Regions from separate parts of the Clostridium sp. NSJ-145 genome, predicted to be linked through region 1. Evidence: a T-box and tRNA genes for the amino acid it is inferred to sense, from the RefSeq annotation. Region 1 holds a T-box; the other regions hold tRNA genes.
What was found. The T-box of region 1 lies ahead of serS (serine--tRNA ligase). A T-box ahead of a tRNA ligase gene usually reads a tRNA of that ligase, here a tRNA-Ser.
Positions count from the first base shown of each region.

Region 2: it encodes a tRNA-Ser, which carries the amino acid that the T-box ahead of serS (serine--tRNA ligase) is inferred to sense. The anticodon was not compared.
Region 3: it encodes a tRNA-Ser, which carries the amino acid that the T-box ahead of serS (serine--tRNA ligase) is inferred to sense. The anticodon was not compared.

Region 1 is NZ_JAJNOS010000034.1:97-4,441, forward strand. Features, by position in the region: tRNA gene LQE93_RS16425 (tRNA-Ala) at 1-10, shown strand, start outside; gene LQE93_RS16430 (HD domain-containing protein) at 127-630, shown strand; gene LQE93_RS16435 (transcription repressor NadR) at 646-1,155, shown strand; gene LQE93_RS16440 (NAD(P)/FAD-dependent oxidoreductase) at 1,171-2,583, shown strand; gene LQE93_RS16445 (DUF1667 domain-containing protein) at 2,595-2,828, shown strand; T-box leader at 2,919-3,131, shown strand; gene serS (serine--tRNA ligase) at 3,266-4,345, shown strand, end outside.
Region 2 is NZ_JAJNOS010000019.1:84-8,548, forward strand. Features, by position in the region: gene LQE93_RS14640 (cation diffusion facilitator family transporter) at 73-969, opposite strand; tRNA gene LQE93_RS14645 (tRNA-Ser) at 1,235-1,325, shown strand; tRNA gene LQE93_RS14650 (tRNA-Ser) at 1,331-1,423, shown strand; gene LQE93_RS14655 (ROK family protein) at 1,571-2,512, shown strand; gene addB (helicase-exonuclease AddAB subunit AddB) at 2,637-6,062, shown strand; gene addA (helicase-exonuclease AddAB subunit AddA) at 6,070-8,465, shown strand, end outside.
Region 3 is NZ_JAJNOS010000015.1:74,665-83,129, reverse strand. Features, by position in the region: gene LQE93_RS13540 (pyridoxal-phosphate-dependent aminotransferase family protein) at 1-236, opposite strand, end outside; gene LQE93_RS13535 (hypothetical protein) at 363-536, opposite strand; gene LQE93_RS13530 (pro-sigmaK processing inhibitor BofA family protein) at 914-1,162, opposite strand; gene LQE93_RS13525 (DUF2508 family protein) at 1,224-1,472, opposite strand; gene recR (recombination mediator RecR) at 1,820-2,416, opposite strand; gene LQE93_RS13515 (YbaB/EbfC family nucleoid-associated protein) at 2,621-2,965, opposite strand; gene dnaX (DNA polymerase III subunit gamma/tau) at 3,065-4,690, opposite strand; gene LQE93_RS13505 (thymidylate synthase) at 5,045-5,890, shown strand; gene LQE93_RS13500 (dihydrofolate reductase) at 5,893-6,381, shown strand; RNA gene ffs (signal recognition particle sRNA large type) at 6,622-6,886, opposite strand; tRNA gene LQE93_RS13490 (tRNA-Ser) at 6,890-6,979, opposite strand; gene lgt (prolipoprotein diacylglyceryl transferase) at 7,187-7,951, opposite strand; gene LQE93_RS13480 (nucleoside deaminase) at 7,967-8,413, opposite strand.

The DNA of each region.
Region 1 (4,345 bases):
ACCTCCACCAAAGCTACGAAGTATTTCGTAGCTTTTTTATTTTATTTAAAATAATTTCTATTCATAAATTTTATTAATAGTGTTATTATAAATATACAGTAAATGTTAAAGTAAAGGTGAAAATGTATGGCGTTATATAGAGTTAAACAATTCGTATGGGCAGCAGGATCATATTTTAAGAAAATAGATACAGAGTATGTAAATAAATATTTAGATAAAGATGAAATGAAATTATTTAATAAATTAAACCATAATGAAAAGCATCATTCTATACGTGTTTGTAAAGATGCTTTAGATATATGTAAGAAAAAAAATATTTCCTTAAATACTAATAGAATTGCTAAAGCAGCTTTATTGCATGATGTAGGTAAGGGTGAATTTGGGTTAAACTTGGTAGAAAAATCTGCATTAGTTTTATTAAATAAATTAACTAAAGGGAAAATAAAAAAATACAATAGCATAAAACAAATAGATATATATTATAATCATGCACAAAAAGGTGCTGATATATTGAAGGAATTTAAGACTTATGACAAAGAGTTTTTAGACAGTATTAGATATCATCATAGTAATAAGAAAATAAGTAATGAATTATTAGATTTAATAAGAGAAAGTGATAATAAGAATTAACTTATGAGGTGAAATATGATTGCGAATAATAGAAGAGAAGCAATAGTTGAATTATTACTTAAAGAAAAAGCTCCTGTAAAGGGAGTTGAACTAGCAACGAAATTTGATGTAACTAGACAAATAATAGTTAAAGATATAGCTATTTTAAGAGCAAAAGGAAATAATATAATAGCAACTCCAGATGGTTATATGTTTAATGATGATAATGGTAGTAGAGTAAGAGCAATAATAGCAGTAAATCATAATAAAGATGAAATGATAAAAGAATTAGAGATTGTAATTAAATATGGTGGAATTATAGAAGATGTTATAGTAGAACATCCTATATATGGTGAAATTAAAGGTTTGTTAATGATTAAGAATCTTAATGATTTAAATAGATTTAAAAACACATTTGAATTATCAGATAGTGCTCCGCTATCTTCATTAACAAATGGAGTTCATCTCCATACAGTGTCTGTAGATACTAAAGAAAATATGGAATTAATAAAAAAAGAATTAAAAGAAAATGGACTTACTTTATAATTAGGGAGAATTTATATGGATTATGATGTTTTAGTTTTAGGTGGGGGCATAATTGGGTGTGCAGCTGCTTATGAATTATCAAAATATAATTTAAATATAGCTGTAATTGAAAAAGAGTATGATATAGCAGATGATATATCTTTTGTTAATAGCGCAATAGTTTATGATGGTTCAGAGACATCTAATAATGTTATGGCTGGGTTAGAATATATAGGTAATATATTATTAGAGGATTTATGCGGAAAATTTAATGTGCCTTTTAAGCGTATTGGTGGTTTAAGGGTAGTAGATGATGATAATGGTGTAATTAAGCTAAAGGAAATGTATGAGAGGGCTATTAAAAGAGGTATTGATGGCGTTCACCTTATTGACAGTGATGAAGTATATAAAATAGAGCCTAATATAAATCCAGGAATAAAGAAAGGTTTATATTCACAAAATGTAGCATTAGTAGCACCATACGATTTAGCTTTATCTTATGCTGAAGTAGCTTCTGATAATGGAGTTATATTTAGATTAGAAGAAGAAGTATTGAATATTATGAATATAGCTAAAGGATTTAAAGTTATAACTAATAAAAACAAGTTTACTTGTAGAGTTGTTATAAATACTATTGCTAATGAGATGTTTATAAATGAAAGTGGAGTAGTTCAAGAAAAGGACGAATTAAAAAATGAGAACACTTTCAAAAATATGAGCTATATATTAGTTGATGATAGTTATAAAAATAAATTATCTAGAATAATAACTAAGACTTTTGATAAGGATACTTTTGTTGTATCTACACCAGTTTTAAATGGAGGCTCTTTAATAGGAATTAAAAGTATTGAAAAGACTAGTTTAGATGATAATATATCTTATGCTACAAAGCTTCTTAAAGATCTAGATAAGAATAGTATAAATAATCTATTTAGGGAAAGTTATGATAAAGATTCTATTGTAGTAGATGATAGTAGAATAGATAGAGGATTTATAAGTGTTACAGGAACTCATTATGGAAAAATTACCTTAGCACCTGCTATAGCTAAGATGTTATGTGATACGTTGACTAATACATTAAAGTGTAGTCAAAAGAAGCATTTTATAGATAAAAGAAGAGAATCTTATAAATTCAGAGAGATGAATAAAGATGAAATAAATGAAGTAATTAAGGTAGATAATAGATATGGCAAAATGATATGTCTTTGTAACAATGTTACTGAAGGTGAGATTGTTGACTCTATAAGAAGGCCTCTTGGTGCAAGAACTGTTAAGGGAGTAAAGAGAAGAACCGGAGCTGGATTTGGCAGTTGTCATGGAGCTTACTGTAATGAAAAGATAGTAAGTATTTTAGCTAGAGAGTTAGGCAAAAATATAACAGATATAGTAGATGATTCAAAGGATTCTAAAATAATATCAGGAAGAATAAAGGAATTTGAAGGTATTTAGTGGAGGGTGTCATGGAGAATAAAGCTATATTTACTTCAGTGGTAAGAGTAAAAGGTAATAATAAATATAAGGTAGTGCCAGTAAAAAGCAGTGAAGAAGTAGATAAGAGTTTATGGATAGAAATATCTAAAGTATTAAGTAGAATTTATGTAAGTGTTCCTATTAAGCTAGGAAGTATAATATGTAAAAATGTTTTAAATACAGGTATTGATATAGTTTGTAGTAGAAATATTAAAGAAGCATAAAGTCAGAAAAATATGGTATAATAATAGATAGTACATATCTATTGACAAAATATAGGATGTTATAATATATTTAAGATAAATAAATGAATAAATAAACCGTTGAAAAGGCTAGTAATAAGATAGATGTTTTAAGAGAGTCAGTGGTTGGTGTAAACTGATAACTATATTTTATGAATCCACCTTGGAGGGACTGTGATGAGCAGTACGGTGTAATTCCGTTAAATTATTTAAGTGGATAGAAGTATGTTTTTATATATTACTACTATCAATTAGGGTGGCAACACGGAGTCTTTCGTCCCTTGTATAGGGAGGATAAGGCTCTTTTTTTATAAATGAATAATTAGTAGTTAAGAATAAAGATGAAACTTTATTGAGAATTCTTTGTATTAACCTAGAAATTTCATATGAATTTATTAATTAAATAATTGGAGGACAAAATGTTAGATTTAAAATTTTTAAGAGAAAATCCAGAAATAGTTAAACAAAACATCAAGAATAAGTTTCAAGATAAGAAACTTCCTTTAGTTGATGAAGTAATTGCATTAGATGCTGAAAGTAGAGCAACACAACAAGAAGCTGATTCATTAAGATCTAATAGAAAGACAATTTCTAAGCAAATAGGTGCATTAATGGGGCAAGGAAAAAGAGAAGAGGCTGAAGAGTTAAAAGCAAAAGTTAACGAACAAGCAGCTCGTCTTGCTGAATTAGAAGTTAAAGAAACTGAATTACAAGAAAAAATAAGAGAAATAATGTTAGTTATTCCTAATATTATTGATCCAACTGTTCCAATAGGAAAAGATGATAGCGAAAATGTTGAAGTAGAAAAGTTTGGTGAGCCTGTAGTTCCTGAATTTGAAATTCCTTATCATACTGAAATAATGGAAAAGTTAAATGGTATTGATTTAGATAGCGCTAGAAAAGTTGCTGGTAATGGATTCTATTACTTAATGGGTAATATAGCAAGATTACAATCAGGAATACTTTCTTATGCTAGAGATTTCATGATAAACAAAGGATTTACTTACTGTATACCACCTTTTATGATTCGTAGTGAAGTTGTTACTGGTGTTATGAGCTTTGCTGAAATGGAATCTATGATGTACAAAATTGAAGGTGAAGACTTATACCTTATAGGTACTAGTGAGCACTCAATGATAGGTAAATTTATAGATACTATAATAAAAGAAGATTCTCTTCCTCAAACATTAACTAGTTATTCACCATGTTTCAGAAAAGAAAAAGGTGCTCACGGTATTGAAGAAAGAGGAGTATATAGAATACACCAATTTGAGAAACAAGAAATGATAGTTGTTTGTAAACCAGAAGAAAGTAAAGAATGGTTCGAAAAGCTATGGAAATATACAGTAGAATTATTCCGTTCATTAGATGTTCCAGTTAGAACATTAGAATGTTGTTCAGGAGATTTAGCAGACCTTAAGGTTAAGTCTATAGACGTTGAAGCATGGTCTCCAAGACAAAAGAAATACTTCGAAGTAGGAAGCTGTTCAAATTTAGGA
Region 2 (8,465 bases), on a different contig from region 1:
AATTCGAACTTCCTTTTCTTTATCGGCAAATATCAATTTTTTTTTGATACAGCCCCTTCTATTATTTTAATATTATTTTAAGCAAATAGTATCATTGCAATTTATACAAGGTTCAACGTGAACAGTTATACCTTTTATAAAATTCATCTTTTCAAGTAAACATTTTTCTAAATTATTAGCTATTTCATGGCCTTCAAAAACAGTTAGATTTTTATCAACGCAAATAGTTAAATCTAAATATGCCATAGCTCCATGCTTTCTAGATTTAAGCTCACCTAAGTGAATAACTCCATCAGTTTCTTTAGCTATTTCAATTATTTTAGATTCTTCTTCCTCACTTATAGAACAATCCATAAGCTCATTAGCTGAATCTTTAAATATATCAAAACCAACTTTAGCAACAAAAAGTGCAACTACTATAGCAGCAATAGGATCTAATGCTTTAAAACCTAACATTGAACCACCAATTCCTATAAAAGCTGCAATAGAAGATAATGCATCTGATCTATGATGCCAAGCATCGGCTTTCAATGATGGTGAGTTAATTTTTTTAGCTACTTTAATAGTTATTCTATATTGATATTCTTTTATAGCTATAGAAATAACTGATACTATTAGAGGTAAAATAGTTGGAATTTTAACTTGATCTAAGTGAAACAATGATTTAACTCCATTAAAACCTATTTTAAGTGAAACATATATTAGTAAAATTGAAAGCAAAAATGAAACTAGAGTTTCGGCTTTTTCATGACCATAATTATGACCTTTATCATTTGGAGTTTTTGATATCTTATTTCCTATCAAAACTCCTATGGAGCTTATTATATCTGATGCTGAATGCATTGCATCAGCAATCATTGAACTAGATCTACCTAAAATACCAGCAAATATTTTTATTATAGTTAATATTACATTCCATAGAATGGAGAGCATAGTGACTTTATTAGCCTCGTCAAATCGAGTATTCATATAAACCTCCGATAAATTAATTTCAATTGATATTTAAATAATAATATAAAATCCTTATTAAAACAAGAGTTTATTCTCAATTATAATTATCAATTGAGAACAAGACTTGTTATATAAAAGTTAGTTTTGTTTAAAATCTTGAAGATTAACATTACAATTGTTAATGTTATCAATATGATAAAAATTATGTGAAAAAAAATATAAAAAAATATAAAAAATATGTTGACAGTATAAAATACCGCTGATATAATAATTCTTGTAACACGGAGAGATGGTCGAGTTGGTTTAAGGCACCGGTCTTGAAAACCGGCGTGCGTGTGAGCGTACCGTGGGTTCGAATCCCACTCTCTCCGCCAAAAGTGGAGAATTACTCAAGTGGCTAAAGAGGCTCCCCTGCTAAGGGAGTAGGCTGGGTTAAACCGGTGCGAGAGTTCGAATCTCTTGTTCTCCGCCAAGCAGCATCTAATAAGATGCTGTTTTTTTTGTGTCCAAAAAAGTTATTATAAATTTTACTAAAGGATTATACTAACAATTGTAAACGTAATGTTAAAATGGTATACTTAAAATTATTAAAGTGTAAATTAAGTGGAGGGGATATTATATGGAAAAAAAATATGTTGTAGGTGTAGATTTAGGTGGGACTAAAATATACACAGCTCTAGTAGATTTAGAAGGAAATATAATAAACGAAAAAATAGTTGAAACTCTTGCTGAAGAAGGCGAAGAAGCAGTTGCTGGAAGAATTATAAACACTATAGATTCTGTTATAGCTGGGGTAGATAAAGATTTAATAAAAGCTATCGGAATAGGCTCACCAGGACCTTTAGATGCTAAAAAAGGGATAATAATTGAAACATCTAATTTACCATTTAAAAATTTTGAAATAGTTAATGTTTTAAAGGAAAGATATGATTTACCAACTTATTTAGATAATGATGCAAATGTTGCTACATTAGCAGAGTTTATGTTTGGTGCTGGAAAAGGTACTGAAAATATGGTTTATATAACTGTAAGTACTGGAATCGGTGGTGGAGCAATCATCAATGGAAAATTATATAGAGGAAATACAGCTAATGCTTTAGAAGTAGGTCATATGACTGTAAGCAAAGAAGGTCCAAGATGTGGTTGTGGAAATGTTGGATGTGCAGAAAGCTTTGCTTCAGGTACTGCAATAGGAAAGAGAGCAAAGGAAGCTGTTGCTAGTAAAGTAGTTACTTCTTTAAAGAAATATAATAATGTTACAGCTAAGGAAGTATTTATAGAGGCTGCTGAAGGAGATGCAGAAGCTAAGAGAATATTAGACAGTGCTTTATATTACTTAGGAATTACAGTAGGAAATGTAATGAGCCACTTAGACCCAGAAAAAGTTGTTATGGGTGGTGGAGTAATTAACGGTGGAGATATAGTTCTTGAAACTGTTAAGAAAGTAGTTGCAGAAAGATGCCTAAGTGTATTTGCAGAAAACTGTTCAATAGAAAAAGCTAAGCTTGGAGGACAAGCGGGAGTACTAGGAGCTGCGGCGTTAGCAATAACAGAAAAATAATATTATATATAATAAGGAGCAAGGTTTATACCTTGCTCTTTTTTATAGTAAAATAAATATATAAATTGGTTAGTTTAGTGAAGGTTAGGAAAGTATTAAAATATAAGATTAAAAGGAGTTATTTATGAGTATTAGATTTATATTTGGTAGAGCAGGTACTGGAAAAAGTAAGTTCTGCTTAGATCAGATAAGAAAAAAGATAGACAATGATGATGATAATAAGTTAATTCTCCTTGTTCCAGAGCAGTATACATTTCAAAGTGAAAAAAAGTTATTAAGTGAAATAGGAGAAAGAGCATTACTTAGAGCTGAGGTTTTAAGCTTTAAAAGAATGGCTAATAGAGTTTTTGATGAATGTGGTGGAAGGACAAATAAGATAGTTAGTGATTCGGGTAAAAACATGCTTATTTATAAGCTTTTAAAAGAAAAAGGTGATGACCTTAAATACTTTAATAGAATAAGTAAGCAACAAGGATTTATAAGCACAGTATCTAAAACAATCACTGAATTTAAAAAGTATAATATTTCCGAGGAAATTTTACATGAAAAACAAGAAAGTATAGAAGATAAAGATTTAAAAGAGAAGATAAGTGATTTAGTGGATATTTATACTAACTTTAATGAGACTTTACATAGAAAATATATTGATGGAGAAGATGTATTAACAATCCTTGCTGATAAATTAAAAGAGTGTAGTTTATATGATGGAGCTGAAATATGGGTTGATGAATTTACAACATTTACTCCACAACAATTAGAAGTAATATTATTGTTAGCTAAAAAGTGTAAAACAGTGAATATAACTTTATGTACTGATAATTTAGAATTATCTAGTGAAGATGATACAGATATTTTTGATGTTATAAAGAATACTGAAAATAGGATTCTTAAAGGTATGAAAGAAAATAATATATCGTATATGGAACCTATAAATTTAAATAAAAAATCTCCTTATAGATTTAAAGATAGTGAAGAATTAAAGCATCTTGAAAGACATTTCTTTTCTTATCCTTTTAGAACTTTTACAGGCAAGTGTAAAGATATAAGAATATATAAAGCAAATAATAATTACAGTGAAATTGAATATGTAGCTCAAGACATACTTAAACTTGTTAGAGATAAGGGATATAGGTATAGAGACATAGCCGTTGTTTGTAGGGATATAGATAGTTATGAGAAAATAGCAACTGTTATTTTAAATGAATATGATATTCCATTTTTCTTAGATAAAAAGAGAGAGATATTAGATAATCCTTTAGTTGTTTTAATAATATCAGCTTTAGAAGTTATAATATCAAATTGGTCTTATGAAAGTGTATTTAAGTATGTTAAAAGTGGCCTTATAAAATTAGACCAATATCTTATTGATAGACTAGAAAATTATATATTAGCGAATGGGATAAAGGGCTTTAAGTGGACTAGAGATTTGTATGAAGCTAATGCAGAGGAAATGTCTGATGAAGAAAAGCAAATGGCTGATATTATGGAGGAAATAAGAGAGCCAATAATGGTTTTATCTAAAAAAATAAAAAATGATGTTACAGTAAGAAAATACTGTGAAGCTATATATGAATTCTTATTAGATATAAAAGCTTTAGAAACTATGGAAGAATGGCTTGAAAATTTCAATAGTATTGGATTACAAGATAAGATAAAGGAATATGAACAAGTACCATCTATAGTTATGGATATCTTAGATCAAGCTGTTGAAGTATTAGGGGATGAAGTATTAGATATAAATACTTTTACAAGAATCCTTAGAACTGGCTTTGAAGAGCAAGAAGTTGGTGTAATTCCAATGGCCTTAGACCAGGTTAATATAGGTGATATAGCAAGAATAAAAGGTAGAGATGTAAAGGCTTTATATATTGTAGGAGTAAATGATGGTGTATTACCTTCTACAAATAAAGATGAAGGTATATTGTCTGATAGGGATAGAATTGAGTTAAGAGAACTAGGAATAGAGTTAGCTTCAGATACAAGAAGTAGAGTTTTTGAAGAACAGTTTATGGTTTATACAGCATTAACTATTGCATCAGAATATTTAATGATAACTTACCCTATGGCTGATTTTGAAGGAAAGTCCTTAAGACCATCTATAGTTATTCCTAGAATAAAGAAGATTTTTAAAGGTCTAAAAGAAGAAAGTGAACTTTATAATGAAGGTTTAAATGGTGATGAGTATTATAAGATAACAGCACCAATACCAACATTTAATGAACTTGTTGGAGCTTTAAGAAGAGAATGTGAAAAGGAAAAAATAGAAGAGTATTGGCTACAAGCATATAAGTGGTTTGAGAAGAATGATGATTTTGCTAAGAGAGCTGATATCATCTTTAAAGGATTAAAATACTCAAATTTAGCTGAAAAGATTCCAAGAGAAAAAATCAAAAAATTATATAGTAATGATAACGGAAGGCTTATATTTAGTGTATCTAGGTTAGAGAAATATGCTCAATGTCCATTTAGCTATTATGTTCAGTATGGATTAAAGGCTAAAGATAGAAAGGTTTATGAGTTTTCAGCACCTGACTTAGGTTCATTTATGCATGAAATCTTAGATCAGTTTACAAACAAGATAAAGAAAGAACATATGCTATGGTCTGAACTATCTAAGGATAAATGTAGAGATATAGTAAATGAATTAGTAGATACGAAGCTTAAGAATGAATCTAATTCAATTTTAAATAGTAATAAAAAATACATGTATTTCTCAGAAAGATTTAAAAAGACAATAACTAAATCCGTTACAGTTATTTCAGAGCAAATGAGAAGAGGAGAATTTGAAATATTTAAAAATGAATTTGATTTTGGAGATTTTAAAGATTCAGACCCAATAGAATTAAAGCTACCATCTAATGAAAGTGTTTATTTAAAAGGTAGAGTAGATAGAATTGACAAAGTTGAGCTAGATGGAGAAACATATATAAGAATAGTAGATTATAAGACTGGCTCAAAGAGTTTTGATTTAAGTGAATTATATTATGGACTTCAAATACAGCTTTTAGTTTATTTAGATGCAATATTAAGAAACTCTAAGAAGATTCTTAGTAAGCAGTGTATGCCAGGAGCAATTCTTTATTTCAGAATAGATGACCCTATAATAAAGTCTAAAAAATCACTATCAGAGGATGAGATAAAGGATGAAGTTCTTAAAAAGCTAAAGATGAATGGCTTAATCTTAAAAGATGCTGATTTAGTTAGAGCTATGGATAATACTATGGAGACTTATTCATTAATAATTCCTGCTAAGTTTAATAAAGATGGAAGCTTTTCAAATAGTAGTTCTGTAATATCTGAAGAGCAGTTTGATATATTAAGAAAATATGTCAATGACAAGATGGTAGAACTATGTGAAGATATGCTAAGTGGAGATGTTAAGATAGAACCTTGTAAATCATCAAAGGTTACATATTGTGACTATTGTGATTACTCATCTATATGTCAGTTTGATACTTCAATAAAGGATAATAAGTATAGAATAATAGTTAAGAAGAATAAAGAAGAAGTATGGGAAGCAATAGAAGAAAAGGTTCAGAAGGAGGAATAGTAGAGTTATGGGAGAGACTAAATGGACTAAAGAACAGTCGGAAGCAATATATACAAGAAGATGTAACTTGTTAGTAGCAGCGGCGGCTGGTTCAGGAAAAACAGCTGTATTAGTAGAAAGAATAATTCAAATAATCACAAATGAAGAAAATCCAGTAGATATAGATAAGTTATTAGTGGTTACATTTACAAGTGCAGCAGCTGCAGAGATGAGAGAGAGAATAGCAAATGCTATATCTAAAAAATTAGAAGATAGACCGGACTCTAAAAGTCTTCAAAAACAATTAACTCTTTTAAGTAGAGCAAATATTACTACTATGCATTCCTTTTGTTTAGATGTAATTAAAAACTATTTCTATACTATAGATTTAGACCCAAGCTTTAGAATTGCAGATGATACAGAATGTACTCTTATGAAAAATGAAATAATTGAAGAGCTTTTTGAAGAATTATATGAAAATGATGACGATAATTTTAAAACTTTAGTTGAATCTTATAGTGGTTCAAGAGATGATGAAAAATTAAAAGATATGATTTTAAGATTATATAGCTTTTCAATGAGTGGGCCTTGGCCAGAAAAATGGCTTAGTGAAAAGGCAGAAGAATTTAATATAGAGACAGTTGCTGATTTAGATAAAACCGAGTGGATTAATGTATTAAGAAGTAATTTAGGTGTAGAGTTAAATGGCTTTATAAATATGATGAATAAAGCTATCGAAATAATAAAAGAAACAGATGGCTTAGAACCGTATATAGAGACATTTACTACAGAGCTATCTTATTTAGATAATGCGTATGCTTCTCTAAATGGTGGATTAGAAGAAATGTATAAAGCTTTTAAACTAATAAGCTTTGGTAGAATTCCAGTAGTAAGAAAAAATAAAGTATCAGATGAAAATGCTCAAGCCACAGTTAAAGGCATAAGAGATTCGATAAAGAAGAAGCTTGCAAAGCTTATAGAGGATAGTTTTACTTTTACGCCTGAAGAAGCATTAGAAGGTATAAAGAGAGTTTATCCATGTATGAAAACTTTAGCTAATATAACATTAGAGTTTGGCGAGAGATTTACTCAAAGGAAGAGAGATAAGAATCTTTTAGACTTTAACGATTTAGAGCACCTATGCTTAAAAATATTAATAGATAAAGATGAAGATGGCAATGTAATTCCTTCACAAGTTGCAGAACATTTTAGAGAGTATTTTGATGAGGTTTTAGTAGATGAATATCAAGATTCTAATAATGTTCAAGAGACCATAATAGATTTAGTTTCTAGAAAAAATTTAGATGAACCTAATGTATTTATGGTTGGAGATGTAAAACAAAGTATATATAGATTTAGGCAAGCTAAACCAGAACTATTCTTAGATAAATATAATAGGTATCCTCTTGAAGAAGGCGGTAGAGATAGAAAGATTCAATTATATAAAAATTTCCGTAGTAGAGAGGAAGTAATTAGCGGCTCAAATTATATATTTAAGATGGTTATGTCTACTATAGTTGGTGAGCTTGAATATACAGATGAAGAAGCATTAAATTTAGGTGCTAGCTATAAGGAAAATACTGATTTAGATACTGTTGTAGGTGGAGAAATCGAACTACATATATTAGATAAGTCAGGAATTGCTAAGGTTGAAGAAGTTGAGGTAATAGAAGAAAGAGAAGATGGGGAAAAGGTTGAAGAGGAAGAAGATGTTGATTCTATAGCCCTAGAAGCTAAGATTATAAGTAAAAGAATAAAAGAGTTGTTTACTGAAAAAGATGGAAAAACTTTTAAAGTATTTGATAAAGATACTAATGAATATAGAAATATAAAGTATAAAGATATTGTTATCTTACTTAGAGCTACGAAAAATTGGTCAGAAATATTTTTAGAAGAGCTAGGGAATGAAGGAATACCAGTGTATGCAGATACAGGTAGTGGTTATTTTGAGTCTATAGAAATAAGAACAATAATGTCTTTATTAAAGATAATAGATAATCCACTTCAAGATGTCCCTATGATAGCAGTATTAAGATCGCCAATAGTAGGGTTTTCAGCTGAAGAGTTAAGTGATTTAAGATTATTAAATAAAGATTTATATTTTTATGAAATTATAAAAGAAGTTTCAGAAGGAAATATAGAAGCTAATAAAGAGTTAAAAGAAAAGTGTATATCTATTATAGATAACTTAAATGTATGGAGAGAAAAATCAGTATACACTCCAATAGATGAATTTATATGGTATCTATATATGGATACAGCTTATTACGGATATGTTGGAGCAATGCCTAATGGTAAGTTAAGACAGGCAAACTTAAAGGTTTTATTCCAAAGAGCTAAACAGTTTGAAAGCACAAGCTTTAAAGGATTATTTAACTTTATAAACTTTATAAATAAGTTAAGAAAATCCTCAGGAGATATGGG
Region 3 (8,465 bases), on a different contig from region 1:
ACAGCTGCTCTTTTTGCTGTACAAGACCTTATAGCTCCTTCCATAAGTCCACTTCCAGATGTGGTGGATAATAATATTTCACTTTCTGTATAAAATAACTTTCGCATTTTATCGCTTATAGATTTTTGTAATTCTGATGCTTCCTTACTTCTATGCCCAATCATAGGAGTGGCCATCTTTTCCAATACTTCTTTTTTAACTTCTACTGGTCCAGGTATAAAAAGTTTCTTGTGCATTTTCTGCCTCCTTTTCTTTTATATAATCTTATTTTTATTATAATATTTATATTAATTAATTATTGTTCCTATGAAATATTGTCAATAAAAAAAATCCTATGTTTCCACATAAGATTTATTTAATATCTATTCCTCATCAAAAATTAATACTGATTCTGTTTCTCTACAATATTTAACACATATACATTGACCTAAATGTCTAGGGCACTTATAACATACACATCCATCACCTTTTCCATCACAAGTCCCTTTCTTAAGTTCAGGGCAATATGCACAATTAACTCCATTTCCAGCTGCCATAAACATTCCTCCTTTTTGTATTTCTTAAAAAGCTAAATTTATTATTAACTCTAAATCTACTCTTATAACTTTATATAAGCATTGTATTTCTCTTAAGATTATATAATTTTAAATTATAACTTACAAGAATTTACACGTATATTTATATATTCATTGGATAAATTAATATCATAAATAATCATCATATATGATGATTATTTATGATAATGGGTGTAAGCGGATGTAGTGCTTACACCCTGATTTTTTTATAGTAACACTTTTTATATTACTCCATAAAATGCTTATATAAGAGCTTTTCACTCATTGGCAATTCAAAATATTCTAACTCCCATCTATGAAACTACAGGGAACCTATCCAAAATAGGTTCCCTGTAGTTTTAAAAAAACAACTTAAATATTATTAAAAATATTATCCCTGGTATTCCTAAAAATCCAGCAATAAGTGCTGTCACAGGGTTTATTACTAAAGAAAAATTAAAATATGCACCTATGTAGTTGGTTAGGTATAATAATACTATCCCAACTAGTCCATTTATAAGTATCTTTATCGGCCACTTAAGTAACTTTATAACCAAAAATAATAAAGCTAAACCTACTAGTCCGTAAATAATAAGTTCCATATCCATAATATAACCTCCATATAATATTACACAATTAATATTATGCTATATTATACCAGTTTATATGTTATATTTCTATAATTTCTCCATATTCTTCCTTGGCAATGCTAAATAAATAATCAAATCTTTTTTTAGCAGCTGTTTCTTTATATATTGCTGCTTCTATAAGTCTAGGATCGTTAGTATTATTAAATAGACTTTCAGCAGCTTCCATTTCATTAATTGTTTCTCTTAACTCTGTTAATATCTGCTGACTTATACGTTCTTCCTTTTCATATTTAATTAACAGAAAATCTAATATATTCTTTTTAATCATAGAACCTCCTAAAAATATTTTTACTTGTTATTATTAACATTATTAGTAAATTCTATTCATAATACTTAACTTAAATACATTTAAAACTCCCTAAATGAATTTTCAGCTTCATAATATACCTATAAAAATAAAGTTGAAATAATATATATATGTAAACTTATCACTGGATATTATCTAGAACTTTATTATTTATGTAATAAAAATTACGTTAAAAAATTTTACTTTTCTGAGCCTAAGCTAGTTCTAATCCTTTAGTAATTTTTATGAGATAAATGATAAAAATTCTTATATTATCAAGTCAGTGCTTAATTATATATATTGTTTCAACTTTTATATTCTAAGTACTTCTATATTTCTTTTCTTCCTTCTAGTGCTTTTGAAAGTGTAACTTCATCAGCGTACTCTAAGTCCCCACCAACCGGTAGACCAGATGCTATTCTTGTAACCTTAATATCTAAAGGTTTAAGTATTCTTGATATATACATAGCAGTAGCTTCACCTTCTACATTAGGGTTAGTAGCTATTATAACCTCTTTTACATCAGCACTCATTCTTGCAACAAGTTCTCTTAATTTTATATCTTGTGGCCCTCTTCCTTGCATTGGAGAAAGATTTCCATGAAGAACATGATAACTTCCGTTAAACTCTTTAACCTTCTCCATAGTCATTATATCCTTTGGTTGCTCCACTACACATATGACATTCTTATCTCTGCTTGGATTTGAACATATTGCACAAGGATCTTTATCTGTAAAGTTTCCACATATAGAACAATATTTTATTGTTCCTCTAGCCTTAACTAATGCATCTGCAAATTCTTTTACCTCTTCTTCTGGCAAATTTAATATATGTAATGTTAACCTTTGAGCAGTCTTTTGACCAATGCTTGGCAACTTTGCAAATTCTTCAATTAATTTTTCTATGGCAACTGGATAAAAGTCCATATTACTCCTCCTTCCTTTGTTTTAAATCATAAATTTTAACTTTCAGTTAAGTTCGATTAACAAAATCCTAGATTTTGAATCTAAATGAAACTCACTATTCACTACGTTCATAGGAGTAAGTTCGATTAACAAAATCGCAGATTTTGAGTCTCACTTAATTTATAAGGCATACAAAGATTTTACTTTGTATGCCTCTAATATATATTAAAACATTCCCGGTATATTCATTCCACCAGTTAATTTACCCATTTTGTTAGCTGTTTCTTCTTCAGCTTTCTTTAATGCTTCATTAACTGCGCTAAGTACTAAATCTTCTAACATTTCTACGTCATCTGGATCTACTACTTCTTCTTTAATTTTTATTGAAAGAACTTCCTTCTTACCATTAACTTTAACTAATACAGCTCCGCCTCCAACTGAAGCTTCGAATTCTTTTTCTTCTAACTCTTGTTGAGCTTGAGCCATTTCTTTTTGAAGCTTTTGAGCTTGCTTCATTAGGTTATTTATGTTTCCTCCACCGAAACCACCTGGGAATCCACCTCTTGCCATAACATATCCTCCTTGAAATAAAAATATATTCTTTATTATATATTATTTTAAAATATTTTACTATAAGCGATAATCTAAAAATATAATTCTAAATGACTCTTATTCATCTATAATATCAACCAAATCTGCGCCAAATGTTTCTACTAATATATCTTCTGTACGCTTTTCACCTTTATTTTCTTCTTCTACAATAAAATTAACTTTAACCTCTTCTCTTAATACTTCTGAGAATATATCATTAATCACGCTTTTGTATTCAGCCTTATCTAATCTATCTTTACTTAACTTATAATCACTATCAAATTGAATAGTTACTATTCCCTTTGAGCAAGCTACAGGTCTTCCAGTTAATATAGAAGCATATATTATCATAGCTCTTCTAGCCTTAAATCTATCTAATATATCTTTCCAAGCCTTTTGAACGTCATTAATACTTAATGTAGAATTACTATTTCCACCTTGAATATTCTGAGAAGTAGAACTAAGTTGTTTGTTAACTGCTTTATTAGCAACAATTTGCTTTGTATTTGCTATTTCACTTTTGACACCTTCAGTTGCCACAACTTTAATATTACCACTCTTTAAATTTTCTTCTAATTTATTTAATCTTGATAATATTACTTCATTAGATGTATCATATTCTATTTTACACATTTTTATTATAGCCAATTCTAAATATAATCTTGCTTGTTTGCTTAATTTTGCATTTCCCTCAGCTTCTTGAAGTATTCTTATACATCTCATTATTTCTTCAGCTCTTAATCTTGCAGACTGCTCTTTGATAAGTGCTATATTTTCTTCTGACATATCTAATACTTCTTCTGGATTATTAGTTACTTTTGCCATAAGTAAATTTCTATAATGAGATATTAAATCTTTTATAAACAAATAAATGTCTTTTCCTGAAAAAACTACATCCTCTATTACTCCTATAGCCTTCTCAACACTTCTCTGAATAATAGCATTTGTTAAATTAAATAAATGCTCATTTGTTACTAGGCCTAGCATACCTATTAAAGTGTCATATTGAACATTCCCATTTCCCATAGAAATTGCTTGATCTAATATACTTAAAGAATCTCTCATTGCTCCATCAGAAATTCTTGCAATTAAGTTCAAACTTTTATCGTCAGCCATAACACCTTGTTCTGTAACTATCTTTCTAAGTCTATCTGTTATATCACTATTACTTATTCTCTTAAAATCAAATCTTTGACATCTTGAAAGGATAGTTATAGGAAGTTTCTGAGGATCTGTTGTTGCCAAAATAAATATTACGTTACTTGGTGGTTCTTCTAATGTTTTTAAGAAAGCATTAACAGCCCCAGCTGAAAGCATATGAACCTCGTCCATTATATATACCTTAAATCTAGTTTCTTGAGGTGGATATTTAACATCATCTATAATATCTCTAATCTTATCTACCCCATTATTTGAAGCTGCATCTAATTCTGTAACATCTATTGCTAACCCCTCATTTATCTTTTTACACATTTCACATTCATTACAAGGCTCTCCATCTTTAGGATTTAAACAATTTAACGCTTTTGCAAAAACCTTCGCAGTTGATGTCTTTCCTGTACCTCTTGTTCCACAAAAAAGATACGCATGAGCTATTCTATTATTTAAAATTTGATTTTTTAATGTAGTTGTAATATGTTCTTGCCCTACTACATCATAAAACGTTTTAGGTCTCCATTCTCTATATAAAGCAGTATATGCCAAGGGATTCACCTCATTTTATCTCTATTTAATCTACTTTTATTATACCCAATATTTATTAATAGTTAAAGATTTTTCCCTAATCCAAAATTTAAACATCTACTTTATTTAAAACTAGTCTTAAAAAACATTAACAGATAGCAAAAAGCCCATATGCATAATTATTAATTTTTATGCATACAATCTTTCTTATCTCAAATTTTTATAGTTATTTTTTTAACATTATAATGTTATTTATATCCAAGTTTATGTTATTAAATTAACTTTTTGTGTTTCTTTTTATATTTGTTTATTAATAATTATTCTTAATATTAACTATGCTATAATGATATTAAAATAGATTTTCGAGGTGAACCTATGACTAAAAACTTTATATCAAAAACAGATGAATTATTTAAAAATACATTAAACGAAATTCTTACAAACGGAACAAGTACAGAAGGTCACAAAATAAGACCTAAATATAAAGATGGGACTCCTGCTCATACACTATATATAAACCAAGTTGTTGAAAAGTACGATATATCTAAAGAAGAACTTCCTATTACTACTTTAAGACCTACAGCATGGAAATCAGCTATCAAAGAAATTCTATGGATATATCAAGACCAAAGCAATGACTTATCAGTATTAGAAGAAAAATACGGAATTATGTGGTGGAGAGACTGGGAAGTAAATAACTCTAATACAATAGGCCAAAGATATGGTGCTACTGTTAGAAAATATGATCTAATGAACAAATTACTAAAAGGATTAAAAAATGAACCTTACACTAGAAGACATATTATAGATTTATATCAATATTCAGATTTCGAAGAAACTGAAGGATTACATCCTTGTGCTTTTCTTACTGTGTGGTCTGTTAGAGGAGAATTCCTTGATGTAACCCTTCATCAAAGAAGTTCTGATTATTGTGTTGCAGGTCATGTTAACAAAGTTCAATATGTAGCGTTAATGATGATGGTAGCTAGACACGTTGGATTAAAGCCTGGAGTATTTATGCACGTTGTAGATAACCTACATATTTATGATAGACATATAGAACAGGCTAAAGAATTAATCTCTAGAACACCTAGTGATAAACAACCTAAGTTAATACTTAAAGAAGGTAAAACAAACTTCTATGACTTCACAATCGATGATTTTGAAATGGTAGATTATGAGCCAGTTAAACCACAACTAAAATTTGAATTGGGGATATAATTATGATTAGTTTAATAGTTGCCATTGCACAGAATAATGTTATAGGTGGAGATAATAAACTTTTATGGCATATATCTGACGATTTAAAGAGATTTAAAAAAATTACTTCTGGTAATACAATAGTTATGGGTAGAAAAACATTTGAATCATTACCAGGGGTTCTCCCTAACAGGAAACACATAATATTGACAAGAGATAAAAATTACACTGTGGATAATCCTTCTGTAGAAGTTATCCACAATATCAACGATATTATCAACAATTTTAAAAATTCTCCTGTGGAAGTGTTTATAATTGGCGGAGGAGAAATCTATAATCAGTTTATTAATTCTGTGGATAAAATCTACTTAACAAAAGTTTTTAAAAACTTCGAAGGAGATACCACTTTCCCTGAAATAGATTATAATAACTGGAACATTACTTTTGAATCAGAAATATTCACTGATGAAAAAAGCAATATAAACTATCAGTTTATAAACTTAGAAAAATAAAAAAGCATAGAAAAATAGGGATATTTCTTGAGTAAGAAGAAATGTCCCTATTTTCCTGTCCTATTGTTTTTTGTCCTATATTGTTAATCCTATTGAAGAGTAACCAAATTTTATAAAAAGATAATATATATTAATTTTTCTATTATCTCTTAGATTCAAGAATTTATAGTCAAATTCTTAATTTCAAATAACTTTCTTAAACATTAAAAAAGCCTTTCCTATAGAAAGGTTTAATGAAAACCGTGCACCTCACTTCGGCAGTAATCTATATGCGTTACCTATGTAGTTAACTCAGGCTAGATTTATCCACGTCACACTCAGGGGCTACTTATCGCTGCTTCCTTCCGGACCTGACGAGGTTCATAGTCTTAAGTCGCGTGGGACCCCACCCTCAACATCACTTGCATAGGGGCAGACCATATAGACTAAAGCCTAGGTGAGGAATTCAATCCTGCTATAGCGGATTGCAGGTTACAGGGCACCGCTGACTCCCCATCTAGCACGGCTATGGCGGAGAGAGTGGGATTTGAACCCACGATAGAGTTTCCCCTATACACGCGTTCCAGGCGTGCTCCTTCGACCACTCGGACATCTCTCCATAATTACTAGAATAAATTCCTCTAGACTTTAACGTTTTGACACGTTATCTAATTATACACATATGTTAACATACAACTTAAAAAAGGTCAACCTAATTATCTTCTTCTATATTGCCCATTACATTTCATTTTTATATAACAAAAGAGCATTTATACATAAATATATTTATATATAATGCTCTTTATGCTAATCATGTAAATTAATCCTATTTTTTAGTTTTTTTCTTACAAGCAAAAATTATAACTACTATACCTAACAATATTCCAGTTAAACTAACTATTTGGGCTATTCTTAAACCAAAAAACATTAAACTATCAGTTCTTAATCCTTCTATAAAGAACCTTCCAACAGAGTAAAGTATCATATAACTTCCCAAAACAATACCATGTTGTTGCTTTTTCTTATATAAAATATAAATAAGTATTGCAAAAACTAATAAATCCCATATAGATTCATATAAAAATGTTGGATGATAATAAGTTCCATTTATAAGCATTCCTTGTTGAATGAATTGAGGAAACTTACTTATAAATTGTTCTGTAACCGGTCCACCATGAGCTTCTTGGTTCATGAAATTTCCCCATCTTCCAATAGCTTGTGCTAATATTACTCCTGGCATTACAACATCGATGTATTCAAAGAAATTAACTTTCTTTACTCTAGTAAATATATAAGCTGTTAATAATCCAGCAATAAGTCCACCATGAATAGCTATTCCACCATTTCTAATATTAATCATATCCCATATTGAATGATAATTTTCAAATTCAAAGGCAACATAATATACCCTAGCCCCTATTATAGCTAAAGGAAAACTCCATAAAAATCCGTCGATAATAATATCAAAATTTAATTCTTTCTTCTTTGCAGTTATATATGTAACTCCAAAAGCTGCTAAAACACCACAAGCGATAATTATTCCATACCATCTAATTTGCATTCCAGCAATTTCAAAAGCAACTGGATTCACATAATCAACTCCTCTCTATTTTTTATTCTTTCTTCGTGTATCAAAAAATTTAGTAAGCATATCACTACACCTTTTATCATAACACCAATTAGTATTAACTCTACTATTAAATATATCATAATCTAAAAGATTAATCACAGTTCCACAAGCACCCATATCAATGTTAAAAGTCCCTATATACAAATTAGATATTCTAGAATGAGCTATTGCCGCAGCACACATCGCACAAGGTTCCAACGTAACATACATATCACATCCATTTAATCTCCAGTCACCTATAGCTTTACTGGCCTCTTCTATTGCTAAAACCTCAGCATGAGCTGTAGATAACTTCATTGCTTCTTTCATATTACATGCTTTAGCTATAACTTCTCCATCTTTAACAATAACAGCTCCAACAGGAACTTCTCCTAAATCATATGCCTTTTGTGCTTCATCTAATGCTAAATCCATAAAATTCATAAAATCACCATAAAAATAAAGTGCAAAGCACTTTGTTGAAAAGTTTGACTTC